One region of the Thermoanaerobacter uzonensis DSM 18761 genome, then DNA from elsewhere that is predicted to be linked to it. Evidence: a T-box and tRNA genes for the amino acid it is inferred to sense, from the RefSeq annotation. Region 1 holds a T-box; the other holds one or more tRNA genes.
The links. A T-box is a leader RNA that pairs with one kind of tRNA and senses whether it is charged. The one in region 1 lies ahead of metG (methionine--tRNA ligase), so its partner is inferred to be a tRNA-Met.

Region 2: it has a tRNA-Met gene. The T-box ahead of metG (methionine--tRNA ligase) is inferred to sense a tRNA for this amino acid. The anticodon was not compared.

Annotation. Positions count from the first base shown of each region.
Region 1 is NZ_FQUR01000006.1:20,268-28,272, reverse strand. Features, by position in the region: gene BUB32_RS00205 (hypothetical protein) at 1-321, opposite strand, end outside; gene rsmA (16S rRNA (adenine(1518)-N(6)/adenine(1519)-N(6))-dimethyltransferase RsmA) at 391-1,212, opposite strand; gene BUB32_RS00195 (ubiquitin-like domain-containing protein) at 1,249-2,280, opposite strand; gene BUB32_RS00190 (TatD family hydrolase) at 2,467-3,234, opposite strand; gene metG (methionine--tRNA ligase) at 3,247-5,193, opposite strand; T-box leader at 5,192-5,423, opposite strand; gene BUB32_RS00180 (CCA tRNA nucleotidyltransferase) at 5,588-6,991, opposite strand; gene BUB32_RS00175 (spore maturation protein) at 7,073-7,594, opposite strand; gene BUB32_RS00170 (nucleoside recognition domain-containing protein) at 7,600-8,005, opposite strand, start outside.
Region 2 is NZ_FQUR01000011.1:148,514-156,518, reverse strand. Features, by position in the region: gene BUB32_RS07575 (hypothetical protein) at 1-304, shown strand, start outside; gene BUB32_RS07570 (DUF3800 domain-containing protein) at 327-1,049, shown strand; gene BUB32_RS07565 (recombinase family protein) at 1,217-2,737, shown strand; tRNA gene BUB32_RS07560 (tRNA-Met) at 2,694-2,770, opposite strand; tRNA gene BUB32_RS07555 (tRNA-Met) at 2,778-2,854, opposite strand; tRNA gene BUB32_RS07550 (tRNA-Leu) at 2,859-2,948, opposite strand; gene BUB32_RS07545 (Ppx/GppA phosphatase family protein) at 3,045-3,950, opposite strand; gene BUB32_RS07540 (S1 domain-containing RNA-binding protein) at 4,013-4,435, opposite strand; gene BUB32_RS07535 (FtsB family cell division protein) at 4,523-4,810, opposite strand; gene yabQ (spore cortex biosynthesis protein YabQ) at 4,878-5,354, opposite strand; gene BUB32_RS07525 (putative manganese-dependent inorganic diphosphatase) at 5,432-7,051, shown strand; gene BUB32_RS07520 (MtnX-like HAD-IB family phosphatase) at 7,055-7,684, opposite strand; gene BUB32_RS07515 (extracellular solute-binding protein) at 7,700-8,005, opposite strand, start outside.

The DNA of each region.
Region 1 (8,005 bases):
AAATGCTACAGAAAATTCCTCCCAACTAATTCGCGAATCTTTTACATTCTCTACATTAAAAGTCCATTCTCCTCCACCGCGTCCTTTATCATCTACTTTTATTGCTCCAAAATCTACAACAGTAACTCCTCCCTCGCCTTTTAGCAATTTCACATTATAGGAATACGTGGGATTAAGATTTTGCAAAGCCGCTGTTATTCTCCCTCTGTTCCCCCTAAACTCCACTTTTAAATAACCTGTCACTTCTTTTCCTTCAATAGAACATCCCTTGTCTTCTTGATTAAAGACAACATAAAACCTTTTATATATATTTATTGGCATTTATTCTTCCCCCTCATTTATCTTAAATATAACTTTGCAATATATATTATGAAAAGAGGGGGATTATTATTACTGCTTTGTCAAATCATAAATAACATTTGCCAAAGCAGCAAACTCCTCTATACTAAGAGTTTCTCCTCTCCTTTGAGGTGATAAGTTTGAAAGAGTAAAAGCTTTATCTATAATTTCTTTTGGAATTCCTAAAGTTTTTAAAGCATTGGACAAGACTTTTCTTCGTTGTCCAAAAGCAGATTTTACCACGTTAGAAAATAACCTTTCATCTTTTACCTCAACTGAAGGTTTATCAAGTATCTCTAATTTAACCAGAGAAGAATCTACTTTAGGTGGAGGGACAAAAACAGTTGGGGGTAAGTCAAAAAGCATCTTAGGCTTTGCTTTAAAATTTACAAAAACCGTAAGTATCCCATAGTCCTTAGTACCCGGCAGAGCACAAATTCTTTCAGCAACTTCTTTTTGCACTAGCACAGTTATCTCTTTTACAAATTTACACTCTAAAAGTATCATTATTATAGGAGAAGTTATGTAATAGGGAAGATTAGCAACTACTTTAAAAGGTTTCCCTTCAAAATATTCATTAGCTATTCTATTTAAATCTGCTTTCATTATATCCTCATTTATGACAATTACATTGTTATAAATGTTAAGTTTTTCTTTTGCTACGGCATAAAGTTCTCTGTCAATTTCAAAAGAAATTACTTTTTTAACTCTTTTAGCCAACTCTTCTGTCAAAGTCCCTAATCCTGTTCCAATTTCCAGTACAAAATCTTCAGGAATAACTCCCGAAGCAGTCACAATTTTTGTTAAAATATTTTTGTCAAAGATGAAATTTTGTCCCCATTTTTTCTTTACTTTAACTCCTTTTACTTTCATAGCTCCACCTCAAAAAATAAGACAGGGAAACCCTGTCTATTTTAAAATATAAACTTTCACGTATCTTCTTCCCCATTTAATTGTTTCCTCAAGAGTCGGGAAGAAAACATCAATTTTATCCCCTTTAATAGCTCCACCTGTATCTGCAGCAATTCCAAATCCATATCCTTCTACGTAAAGTCGTGTGCCCAAAGGTATAACCCTTGGATCTACAGCTATTACTCCCCTTGTAGCTTTCGTACCAGTAGCAGTTATCCCATAATTGGGATCTCCTGGTTTTTTGCCGGTATCTGCTACGCCATTAGTATAAGCAGTAGCAACCATAGTTCTAATTTCCCTATATCTAAAAGTCTCTCCTCTTGAAGTAGTAAAAACCCCTAGTGTTCCAACATACACAATTTGGTTTATCGGATTTTTTACTATCTTTTCCTCTATTATATTTTTTGCTACCTCTTTGCCGTTTTCATAAGTAACTTTCATCACAATTTGTTTTTTCCCAACTTCTCCTTGTTGAACTACTCTTACTTGGCCTCTTTCCATATTGTCATTCTTCACTGTCTCTGTTTGATATGGTATATCTAGCTCTTGAGTAACAATTTTTTCTGTTACTTTTGTAACGTCGATGTACATGTACCTAAACACAGGCGTATCTAAACTCATATTTACTTTGTCCTGTGGTCCTAAAGTTATACTATTTTGTTGAAGTACTTCTTTTACATTAGATGCAGCAGTGTAAATACCCTTTGCTTTTCCACCCACACAGATAGTGATAGGAACTGCTCTTTTGATAGTCACCTTCATGCCATTTTTTAAAGCAGTGTCTAAAGAAGGCATTACTACATCTTCTTTTCTTAGTTTAATTCCTTTCTCTTCTAACAAATCTTTAACTGTTAATTTAAATGTTGTAACAACTATTTTTTTATCTTCATCCTGAAGGGTTATTTCCTTTTTTAAGCTTGCGTATGTTATAGCTCCGACAATCAATAATAGTATGGCAGCCAATGTTAGAAGAGCAACTGGTTTTTTAATTATTTCACCAAGTCGCTTTCTAAAATCGTCTGTATCCATCCCATAACCTCCTGTTAAAAATTTAATTTAGGGGAGTCGTAAGTAATTTTAATTCAATTAAATTGATTTGTCAAACTTTTATACACAATTTTTCATTTATGGTGAAATTAAACTTAATGATATTATACGCATTTTTTTGTCTTTCGATACCTTCCCTAAAAACAGGAGATTATTTTTTTAAAATTTTTATTTGATATGGATGGTGAAAAGTTTCATGGCATTTTCAGCAGTAATCCTACAAACCTCATCACAAGACATATCTCTTAATTCTGCAATTTTTTCTGCTACAAATTTCACATACACCGGTGTATTCCTTTTTCCTCTATAAGGCTCAGGAGTAAGATAAGGACTATCTGTCTCAATTAAAAGTTTTTCGATGGGAACAGCTTTTGCTACTTCTTTAGGTTTTTTTGCATTTTTAAATGTCACAGGCCCTCCTAAAGAAATGTAAAAATTCATTTCAATTACTTGAAAAGCCATTTCAACACTTCCAGAATAACTGTGAAAAACCCCTCTTAAATCTTTTGTCCATTCCTGTTTTAATATATCTAGTATATCTCCATGAGCATCCCTATCGTGTATTATTACTGGAAGATTTAGTTTTTTCGCAAGCCTTATTTGTTTTGTGAAGACCTCTTTTTGAAACTCTTTGGGAGGGTCATTGTAATAATAATCTAAACCTATTTCTCCTATTGCTACAACCTTTCCCTGCAAAGCTAATCTCTCTATTTCTTCCACTTTGTCAAATTCTCTTTGTGCATCATGAGGATGAATTCCAACAGAAGCATATATAAAGTCATAGTTATGAGCTAGCTCAATAGACTGTTTAGAAGTTAAGAGGTTAGACCCCACATTTATTAAAAATGTGAGGTCTTTTTTACATTCTTCAATAACTTTTTCCCTATCTCTATCGTATTTCTCATCTTCAAGATGAGCGTGAGAATCTACCAACAATTTTATCACTCCTTAGCTTATCTTTGCCCCACTTTCTATATCCCTGTCCACTGTAAGAAGGGACATTTTCCCTTCGGTAGATGCTGCTAAAAGCATTCCTTGAGACTCAATACTCTTTAGTTTTTTTGGCTCTAAGTTATATACAATAATTATTTTCTTTCCCACAAGCTCTTCAGGAGTGTAATGACGCGCAATTCCTCCTACAATTTGCCTTGTCTCCTCTCCCACTTTAAGCTTCATCTTTATAAGTTTGTCAGAGCCTTCCACTTTTTCAGCTTCTAAAATCTCTGCAACCCTAAGCTGAATTTTTGCAAAATCTTCAATAGTGATATAATCTATCTTTTTCTCCTCCTTCTCTGCTTCTTCTTCTATAACATTCAGTTCCTTATTTACATCTATTCTGGGGAAAATAATTTCTCCTCTTTTTACTTTTGTACCCTCTTTTAACAAGCCAAACTTTAAGCTCTCCCAAGTCGTCAAATCTTTTTCTATTCCTAATTGTTCAAACATTTTTTGCGGGGTATTTGGCATAAAAGGAGATATAAGTACTGCAATAAATCTCAAAGCTTCCGCCAAATTATACAAAACAGTACCCAATCTTCCCTTTTTGCTTTCATCCTTCGCTAAAACCCAGGGCATTGTTTCATCAATGTACTTATTAGCTCGTCTTACTAATTTCCATATTTCAATTAAAGCGTTGGAAAACTGAAGTTTATCCATGTACTCTTCAACAGTTTTAGGTAGATTCTGTGCAGTATTTATAAGGTCATCATCTACTTCTTCTTTTTGGGAAGGCTTTGGCAGAATGCCTTCTAAGTATTTTTCAATCATTGTAACAGTTCTACTCAGCAAGTTTCCAAGGTCATTAGCAAGGTCTGAATTTATTCTATTTATCAAAGCTTCGTTAGAAAACACTCCATCCGCCCCAAAAGGAACTTCTCTCAAAAGAAAATATCTTACAGCATCCACGCCGTATTTCCTAACCAGCTCTTTAGGGTCTACTACATTGCCTTTAGATTTTGACATCTTGCCTCCTTCCAGTATAAGCCAACCGTGTCCAAACACTTTTTTAGGAAGTGGCAAGTCAAGAGCCATAAGCATTGCTGGCCATATTATTGTGTGAAACCTCATTATCTCTTTTCCAACCAAATGAACATCTGCTGGCCAGTATTTTTTAAAGTCGTCGTCATGGTCTGTAGAATATCCTAAAGCAGTTATGTAATTTGACAAAGCATCTATCCAAACATAAATCACATGTCTTGGGTCAAAAGGTACCTTTATACCCCAGTCAAACGAACTCCTTGAGACAAACAAATCCTCCAAACCTGATTTTATAAAGTTTATCATCTCATTGCGCCTTGACTCCGGCTGTATAAAATCAGGATGTTCATCATAATATTGTAACAGCCTATCCCCATATTTAGACAATTTAAAAAAATACCCTTCTTCTTTTACCCTTTCTACTGGTCTACCACAGTCCGGGCATTTACCATCTACAAGCTGGGACTCCGTCCAGAAAGATTCACAAGGAGTACAGTACCATCCCTCATATTCGCTTTTGTATATATCTCCTTTTTCATACAATTTCGTGAATATTTTTTGTACTATTTCCTCATGATATTTATCGGTTGTGCGAATAAATTGGTCATTACTTATATCCATTGTCTTCCATAAATCTTTTATCCATTCAACTATCCCGTCTACATATTCTTTAGGAGACATCCCTTTTTCTCTTGCTATTCTTTGAATTTTTTGCCCATGTTCATCAGTACCGGTCAAAAACTTGACATCATATCCGGTAAGCCTTTTAAACCTTGCCATCGCATCTGCAGAAACTGTAGTATATGAATGACCAATATGTAATTTATCACTGGGATAATAGATAGGTGTCGTAATATAAAAAGTCTTTTTCATATCCATCCTCCTCTTTTTTTGTAAATAAAAAACTCGCCTCCACATAAGGGGCGAGATTATCGCGGTACCACCCTTCTTCACATACGTCTCACGACGCATGCCTCACAGAGTGCTAACACACTCCTACCCTGTAACGGGAGTTCCCGGTAAAACCTACTAGCCTTCAGCAGTACGGCTCCGGAGCCATCTTCAAAAGCCCAAACTTTATCGGTTCGCACCTCGCCCGACTCTCTGTAAAAGTTCAAGCTTTTTACTCTTTCCTTCATAGCCTTTTACTATATCTATTTATTTTTTAATATACCCTTTATAAAAAGTATTGTCAACTGCCTTTTTGATTATTCCCATCTTTTTATTACTCTTTATTTACAGAATGTTTTAATTCCTTTGCAAAATAACTATCATAAGAGATGCAATGAAAATTTTTGCATCTCTTTTTGAATCATATTTTCTCTATTCTCAATCTCTCTTTTACAAACTCAATGGCATCTTCTTTACTTTCAATCTCACCATAAAATCTATTTTTTCTTATTTCATATAAAATTTGTCCTAGTTTTTTACCATCTTTTATATCAAAATTTATTATTATATCTAAGGGAGAAAGTAAATGCTCTTGTGTTTCCTTAAATTCTACATATCTTCTTAGAAGCTTAGTTATGAAATCCGTGTATTTTGGTATATCTTCTTCCTTACCTAAATTGAGCCTTGTTGCTGTAAAGTCTGCTAAAGATAAGAGCAAAACTCCTATAGAATCATCTTTGAGTTCGGAAAAAAACCTAAAAAGCGATTTATTAGTCGGCCCTCCATTTACATAATACATCAAAGGCTTCATATGATAAAGAACAAGCTTTTTAAGCAAAGAAGATTCCTTTTTGGGCATTTTCATTCTTGAAGATATTTTTTTTACAATTTCAGCCCCTTTTATCTCATGATTATAAAAATGTACTTTATTTTCAGTATCAATATATATGGATTCTGGTTTACCTATATCGTGAAAAAGAGCTCCAAGTTTTATTATGTCCTTTACTTTGTTGTCAGAAGAAAGCTTTCTATCTAAATACTCCGAAACTATATCATATACGTCTTTGGGAAATCTCATAGAATTTATGATATTTTCATATTCTTCTACAGTTTTTAGTGAATGTATCCAGGCATTCGTAAGGTGATAATAGCACTTTCCTACTTCTTTCATTTTAGCAACTTCTTCAAATATATTTTCCATAAGTTTTAAATCTTCCATCATTCTTAAATATTTGTGAGAATTCTTTTCTTTTAATATTATAAAAATTTCATTCATTATTCTCTCTGAGGCTACTTGTTTTATTAAGGCCGCTTCTTCTCTTATTTTAGCCTTTGTACCCTCATCAATATTAAATTTATAAGTCGCAGCAAATCTCACAGCCCTCAAAGCCCTTAAAGGATCTTCTTTAAAGGTCATCACACCCACATGCTTTATTTTCCTGTTTTTTATGTCCATCATGCCACCAAAAGGGTCAATAATATATTCAAATTCAAAATAATCCGTCAGTTTTATAGCCATAGCATTCATTGTAAAGTCTCTATGAGCTAAATCTATGTATATATCTTCACCTCTTAAATTAGTAAAATCTAATATTTCATCTCCTACAACAACCCTATATGTGCCTTTTTCCGCCATAAAAGGCACAAAAGTACCCCCTAATTTTTCTGCCGCTAATGTGGCGATTTTCTCTGCATCTTCCTGAACTACAAAATCATAATCTTTAGCTTCTCTATTTAAAATCCTGTCCCTTATGTATCCCCCAACAATATACAAATTATATGCTTCTTTTCCTAATTTTCTTATTAATTTTGGTATTGTTGCCACAAAAAATCATTCCTTTCCTTTTAAAAGGCAAAAACAACATTACAATATATAGTATAACAAAAGTGAAAAAGTGTACAAGTATTAAAAAAATAATCTGCTATAAAATACACAAGAAAGTATTGCGATAATATCTGCAAAAATTCCAGAGATAACAGAATGTCTCATCTTTTTTATTCCCACTGCCCCATAGTAAACAGCAAGAACATAAAAAGTGGTCTCAGTAGATCCATACATAGCAGAAGCCATTTTCCCGATTAGAGAATCAGCACCATGAGTTTTTATAATCTCAGTCGCAATCCCCAAAGCACCACTTCCCGAAAGGGGCCTTATTAAAGCAAGAGGCACAAGCTCCTGTGGCATGCCTATTTTATTTGTAAAAGGCATTAAAAATTCCCCCAATAAGTCAAGGGCGCCTGACGCTCTTAATACACCTATTGCCACAAGCATTGCTACAAGAGCTGGAAATATTTTTATAACTACAGAAATTCCTTCTTTTGCCCCATCGACAAACACTTCATACACTTTGATATTTTTTATGATTCCATAAAAAGGAATAGCAAGAACAAGTATAGGAATAATCCATTCAGATATAATTTTCATCATTATTTTCACTCCTTAAATATAGGCATTTTTTCAAGGTATTTATTCAAAATAAGGCCAGCTACAAGTGCAGTGCTAGTTGAAAGTACGCTGACAATCACAAAATCCGCAGGATTTTTAGCCCCCAAAGAAGCCCTTATTCCAATCATTACTGCAGGTATAAGCTGTATTGAAGCTGTATTTATCACTAAAAAACGGCCCATTGCATTTGAAGCACTGTCTTTTTTATTAAGCTCTTGAAGGTATTCCATAGCCTTAATTCCAAAAGGCGTTGCTGCATTACCTAATCCTAACATATTAGCTGATATATTCATTATCATCGCTGAAATAGCTGGATGGTCTTTTGGCACATCAGGAAAAAGCCTTATAATTGTAGGTTTTAGTAATTTTGCTATAATATCTGTAAGACCTGAC
Region 2 (8,005 bases), on a different contig from region 1:
AACAATCCCATTTCATGATGTTATGAATACATTTGGTATACGGACTCATATAGTGTTTAATCTACCATCAACAGTGCTGGGGTTTACATACGTAAGCAGAAGGGGAAACTATCATTTACTGCTCAACGGAAATGTAAGTTACAGGACGCAAGTTAAAACTTTCCTCCATGAAATACAGCATATACTGAATGACATGCCACGCTGTGGATACATTATAGGGCTTAACATGGAGCATTTAGAGTTGGAAGATGAGGCAGATAAAGTGTCAGAAAAAATATTAAAATACCTTTCAAAAGCTAAATAATATTTGGGAGGGGATTTTACTTATGTACATATATTACTTAGATGAATCAGGTGATGAGAAAAGTAATGTCTACATTTTTTCTGCATTAGGGATACCGGCAGAAAACTGGAACAATGTGTTTAAAGTTATAAAAAGATTTAGGATATACCTAAAAAATAGGTATGGCATAAGAATAGCTAAAGAACTACATGCTACCGAATTCATTGCTGGACGTGGTAAACTAGGAAGTAAAATTGTTACGAAAAGGCAACGGGCCTTTATATTTAGACGTTATATTAAACTATTGGCGGCATTAAGCAAATACAATGTTGAATGCATTAACGTAAGTGTTAGAAGCTATGAAGAAGCTTTAGACAGAATAATAAATAGAATAAATCGATCTCTTGAAACAAAGAACGACTATGGAATACTTGTTTTTGATAGGGGAGATGAAACAAGAATAAAAAAAGTACTACGGAAAATGAGAGTTTTTAATCCGATACCAAGTAAGTATGGTGAATGGGAACCAAACGTAAGAACTAAGAACATAACTATCGACAGAATCATTGCTGATCCCTTCTTCAGAGACTCACAGGATGACTATCTTATTCAGTCAGTTGATTTTATAGCATATGCATTACTAAGATATGATTATCCAACAGGAAAAATAAAAAAATATGGGTTAGAAAATTTGTTTACAGAATTAAAACCAATACTAAACTTACATGCCCATCCTGCAGACCCGTACGGAGTTGTTAGAAAATAAGACAAAAATAAAAGCAAGACCGATTTCCCGGCGACTAATACCGGATCGACCCTGCAATTATAGTATATCATGATGAAAAAAGATTGTCAATGTCAAAATATACAAATAAAGATGTTATTAATTAATTGTTGAAATAAAAATAAATATTTAAGGAAAGGGGATTTCTCATGGCTGAAACAGAAATAAGAGCTGCTGCATATGCAAGATACTCTAGCGACAATCAAAGGGAGGAAAGTATTGAAGCTCAATTAAGAGCTATAAAAGAGTACTGCGAAAAAAATAACATACAGCTGGTAAAGATATACACCGATGAAGCAAAAAGTGCTACAACTGATGATAGGCCGGCATTCCTGCAGATGATAAAGGACAGCTCACTGGGGCTGTTTAACGCTGTTATTGTTCATAAACTGGACAGGTTTGCCCGCAACAGATATGACAGCGCTTTCTACAGGAGACAGTTAAAAAAGAACGGCGTAAAACTTATTTCAGTACTTGAACAGTTAGATGATTCGCCAGAGAGCATTATTTTAGAAAGTGTTTTAGAAGGGATGGCTGAGTACTACTCCAAAAACCTCGCAAGGGAGGTTATGAAAGGATTGAAAGAAAATGCTTTTCAGGCCAAATTTAATGGAGGTATACCACCTTTGGGATATGACATTGTGGATGGGAAATATGTGATAAACGAAAAAGAAGCTGAAGCAGTGAGACTGATTTTTGAGTTATATGCACAGGGGTATGGATATAGGCAGATAATTGATGAATTAAACTTAAGAGGTTACAAAACTAAGAAGGGAAATCCGTTCAGGAAAAACAGCATTCATGAAATTTTGAAAAATGAAAAATATACTGGCAAATACATATTCAATAAAGGTACAAAGAAAAACCATAGAATAGTAAAAGAAGACGTAATCGTTATAGAGAATGCTATACCTGCAATCATTGATGAAGACTTATTTAAAAAAGTGCAGGAGAAAATGGAAGAAAGAAAAATAACAAGAGGGGCTAATTCTGCAAAAAGGGTTTATCTTTTGTCAGGTCTTGTTTACTGCGGAATATGCGGTTCTAAAATGGTAGGGTGTTTAAGCAGAGGGAAATATGTAACTTATAGATGCAGCAGGAAAGACAGAACTAAGCAGTGCACAAATAGAGATATAAATAAAGAAAAACTAGAAGCTTTTGTTATAGATGAGCTGAACAAGAGAGTGCTTGACCCAAAAGTAGCGCCGGTATTGGCTAGACTTTTAAACGAGGAAAATCAGAAGCTAAATAAAGAGAGAGCAGAAGAAATTGCTTTTTTAAAAAAGCGCTATAAGGAGGTTGAAGAGCAGATGAAAAACATAGTAGAAGCTATTGCTCAGGGGATGTTTCAGCCAATAATGAAAGAAAAAATGAACGAATTAGAAGCAATGAGAAATGAGCTTGCTTACAGAATTAAAGAGCTGGAAAATAAAAAAGAGACAGACTTTATTACACCAGAAATGATATTAAAAATCTTCGAAAAGGATAGGGAAATAATTAATTCCTCGAAGGATCCTCATGAAATTAAAGAAGTGCTTAAAAACTACATAAAAAAAATAATCGTCACCCCAGATGAAATAAAATGTGAATTCTACTTCTGGATAGGTGACGATTTCCGTTCTTTGCTGGTAGCGGCGAGTGGATTTGAACCACCGACACTGCGGGTATGAACCGCATGCTCTGGCCAACTGAGCTACGCCGCCATATTTTTGGTTGCGGGGGTAGGATTTGAACCTACGACCTCCGGGTTATGAGCCCGACGAGCTACCGGACTGCTCCACCCCGCGCCATTGGTGCCGGAGACCGGACTCGAACCGGTACGGGCTTTTAGGGCCCGCAGGATTTTAAGTCCTGTGCGTCTGCCAGTTCCGCCACTCCGGCTTCATCTCCTTGAGACAGTATTTATTATATTATATCTATATCTTTAAGTCAATAGTTTTTTATCCACTTTTGCAACTTCAAATGAAAATTCCATTTTTATAGCTTAAATTCCCCAAATTTATAGACGACTGCTCCTTCTAAATTATCCCACTCACTAACCGTTATTTCTTTGAAACTCAGCATTTCTAATATAGTCAGTAATATAGCAGTTCCCGCAATTATTATATCAGCCCTTTGTGGCTGCAATCCAAAAATTTTTTTCCGCTCTTCCAATGTAACAGACATAAATTTATCTAAAATCCTCTTAATTTCTTCTTTTTTTAGCTGATATCCATGAATTTTTTCTTGAGAATAAATTTCCAATTGCTGGGAAACGGCAGCGAGAGTTGTTATTGTCCCTCCTATGCCGATGACATTTTCAACTTCTTTGTACTTATTAATAGAATTTACCATTGTATCTATTATATGCAACCTGATTTCATCATATTCCTCAGCTGTAGGAGGATCATTTTTAATAAATTTTTCAGTAAGCCTCACAGCTCCTATATCAAAACTTTCTTTTACAAATTCTCTACCTTTATATGCTAATTCAGTACTTCCTCCTCCTATATCTAACACCAGAGCATCTTCCTTATTAACCCCCAACACCGCTCCGATGTATCCAAATAAGCTCTCTGTTTCTCCATCTATGATTTCTACCTCTAGCCCAAGTTTTCTAATTTGCTCAAAAAAAGCATCTTTATTTTTAGCATCCCTCATCGCAGATGTTGCAAAAGCATATATAACTTCTGCACCTTTTTCTTGGGCCAATTTCACAAAGCGTTCAATCACCTCAATGCTTCTCTGTATCGCGTTATTATTTAACTTACCCGTTTTAGAAATTCCTTCCCCCAATCGAGTTATTTCAACGTCTTTTTGTATCTTGTTTATATTTCCATTATTTACGTCACATATAAGTTGGCGTATTGAATTTGTCCCTATATCAATTGCACAAATTCTCATAATAACCCCCAACTATCACAGGTAAAAACCCTTTATGAAAAATCTTCGGGCATAACCCGAAGTTAATATCCATTGCTTCTTCTGTAGCCTGTATTTCTTCTCTTGGAATCAAAATTCTTTCGCAGCTGTTGCTGCCTTTCGTCTGAATCTTTTAAAAACTTAAGCAATTTCTCTTCAAAGGAACTATTAGTATTATAATTCCTATTGCTCTGCCATACAAAATCCTTTGGTTCTCTTTCTTTATTATTCTTGGGCAAAGCCTTTTTGATTGACAAACTTATTCTGCCATTAGCATCCATGGACAATATTTTTACTTTTACTTTATCATGCTCCTTCAAATGCTCCCTAATATCTTTTACATAGGTATTAGCAACTTCCGAAATATGCACCAACCCAGTTTTCCCCTCTGGTAACTGAATAAATGCTCCAAAGTCTGTGATGTTTAACACGGTGCCCTCAACAACATCTCCAACCTCAAATGGCATATAAATAAAGATCCTCCCTCTAAAAATTTTATTAATGAGTTTATTATATATTAAGATACAAAATATTTCAAGATGAATTTTCTGAAATTACTTTTTTGTCTCTTGGGACTTAGTTTTTGAAACATCTACATAAATTATTTCTCCTTTTTTAACCAACCCCAACTTTTGTCTTGCCTCATTTTCAATAAAACTTTCACTATTTATCTGGTGAAGTAATTCATTTAAATACTTATTTTCTTTCATTACTGCAGCTTCTTTATTTTTTAAATCCCTATACCTATTATCAAGTTTCTCTAATGCAACTTGCTGCTGAAAAAAAGTAAATCCAATATATGCAATAAAGGCAAAAAACAATATCTTCTTTAGCTTTTTCACTCATAACACCTGCTTTCACAAGGCATATAATCTATTATTTTTATTCGACATTTCTTTAAAAAATCCTTTATTTTTTCCTTTTAAAAATCTTAAAATGAGTTAAATTATTTTTCAGAAAAGCAACAGGCAAAGTTAAAATTTTTTTTGTGAACTTATAAGGAACAATAATAAAATTGACTACTATTCTAGCAGGATATATAATAATTTCTGCCATCTTTTTTAAAAATTTTATTGCAAATTCACAAACTCCAATTAAAGCTCGGATGATGAAATGACTTAGCAACACATAATAAAGAATGATTCCAATTGCAAATCCCAAAAAACTATAAAACCTGATTTCAACATAATTGCTTATATACATAAAATAAAGCATAGTAATTGTCCCAAAAAGCCAAAATATAATATCGGCAATATTAGAAAAAGTTTTTTTAAGCCTAAAAACTCGTCTTGTTACTTTAAAAATATCGTATATAAAACCCAGCACAAAACCACCATATACTGTTACTAAAAATGCATAAATTTGACTTTGTATGGTTATTACCATTTACATACCCTCCTTTTCTTGTTATATTATATTTATCCACTGCAACAAGAATGAAACTAAAATAGGGGCGATGCATCATGACAACAGTATATATTTCCGGACATAAAAATCCAGATACCGATTCTATTTGCTCAGCTATTTCTTATGCCTATCTAAAGCGCATCTCTGAAGGTATAAATGCTATACCTGTTAGATTAGGTCCTATAAACCGAGAGACAAAATTTGTACTAGACTATTTTGGAGTAGAAGAGCCTATTTTTATTGAAAATGTATATACCCAAGTACAAGACATTAAATTTGATAAACCTCTCGTTTTTAAAGAAAACACCTCCATGTTTGAAGCATGGAACACTATGATGGAAAAAAACATTAGAACAATAGCAGTAGTAGATAAGGAGAATAAATTAATAGGAATTGCCACAGTAGGAGATTTGGCAAAGGCATATCTTTCTTCTTCTCATGAATTATCTAAGTATAAAATCCCTATTGACAACATATTAGCTACTTTGAAAGGAGAAGAAGTTTTAAGATATGTAGATTATCTTGAAGGCGACATTTTAGTAGCTGCCATGTCTAAAGAAAATGTGTTAAAAAGAATAAAAAAAGGGGATATCTTAATCATTGGAGACAGAGGCGATATACAACAAGTTGCGATTCTACAAGGAATAAAAGCTCTCATAATTACTGGCAACAACGGAGTCTCAGAAAAAATTCTTGAACTAGCTAAACAATATAAAGTAACAATTATAAAAGTTGTACCAGATACGTTTGACACTGTTAAATTATTAAACCAAAGTATACCATTATCATATGTAATAAAAAAGGAAGATCTAGTAACATTTAGAGTTAGCGATTATATTGATGATGTAAAAGAAGTAATGTTAAAATATAGATACCGAAACTTTCCAGTTGTCGATGAAGAAGGAAAAGTCACGGGGCTCCTTGCAAGACGACATATTTTAGACTATGAAAGAAAAAATGTCATAATGGTTGACCACAATGAATTTTCGCAAGCAGTTGAAGGAATAGGACAAGCAAGAATATTAGAAATAATTGATCATCACCGAATTGGGACAATAGAAACAGAGCAGCCAATACTATTTAGAAACCATCCTGTAGGCTCTACTGCTACAATTATAAATCGACTTTTTGAAGAAAAAGGGCTAATTCCGGAACCAAAAATAGCGGGAATAATGTGCGCTGCTATTTTATCAGATACTCTTGTATTTAAATCTCCTACTTGTACACCAGAAGACGTAAGAGCAGCTAAGAAGCTTGCAGAAATTGCCAACATAGACATAAATGAGTTTGGAACTGAAATGTTCAAAGCAGGTACCTCTTTAGAAGGAAAAACTGTTGAAGAAATATTTTATACAGATTTCAAAGAATTTACAATAAATAATTATAAAATCGGCATAGGGCAGGTTAACACTCTTACAGATGCAGGAGAATTAAAACAACAGCTTATAAGCTTTATGGAAAAAGTGAAAAAAGACAAAGACTACGACATCTTATTGCTTATGTTGACAGATATAATAAATGAGGGATCTGAAATACTTTTTGTAGGAAACAACAAAGAGCTGTTACAAAGGGCTTTTAACGTTGAAATAAAAAACAACAGCTTTTACTTGCCTTATGTCATCTCTAGAAAAAAACAAGTATTACCTCCCCTTGTTAAAGCGATAAACACCCACTGAAGTTTATCGCTTTAACTTTTCTATAATATCGCCAAAATTTCTAAAAGAAGTACATGGAATCCCATTTTCCTTACAGTATTTTTCCAAAACTCCCTTTGCAAAGACTTTACCCGCATGTTGAGAGACACAAAGGTCTGAATATCCATCGCCTATATAAACTACATAATATCCCATAATTTTGTATCTATTCAATACTTCCAGTTTACACATACCACATTTATCACAATCCTTGCTTTTATGTGGAAAATCCACTTTTATTTTCCCATCTTCAAACCAAAGTTTGTTGCTATAAAATTTTGTATTAAACCCGAATCTTTCCATAATAGCTTTTATATTAAAGTCATATCCATCACTCACTATTATAACTTCATAATTTTTTTCTCTGCAAAAATTTAAAAATTCTATAAAATAATCATCTATTTCAACTGTGTAAAGCAAATCTAAAAGTTTTTTTTCATCTACTTCCATAAGTTTTAATGTTTCAATTGCGCATTCCTCAGTAGACATTTCCCCTTTTTCCCATAGTTCTTCATAATACTGCCATCCATCTTTTGCAAACTTTTTCACCATTAAATCAACAGTATCTACTTTAGTAACAGTACCGTCAAAATCTACTAAAAAGACTTTTTTCAATTAATTTCTCCTCCTTTATTTTAAATCCAAAAGCCATTTTACAAATTTTATAGCCAAATCTTTGTGTTGGCTATTTGCCATAATTGCAATAATTTTATCATTATAGTCATATCCCAGATTTTTTAAATATTTATTATTCCATCCAACATATATTCCATAAACACCTGGTTTTAACTCACCAGAGGGTTTCTCTACTTTTGCTACATTTAACCCTGATAAATTTAACTCTTTTACCTTATCTAATCGCAAAAAAGCTCCTTCTCTTGCCAATATATCAAAATTATTTTTATCCAGAACAATGACGTCTATATCTTGAGCCCC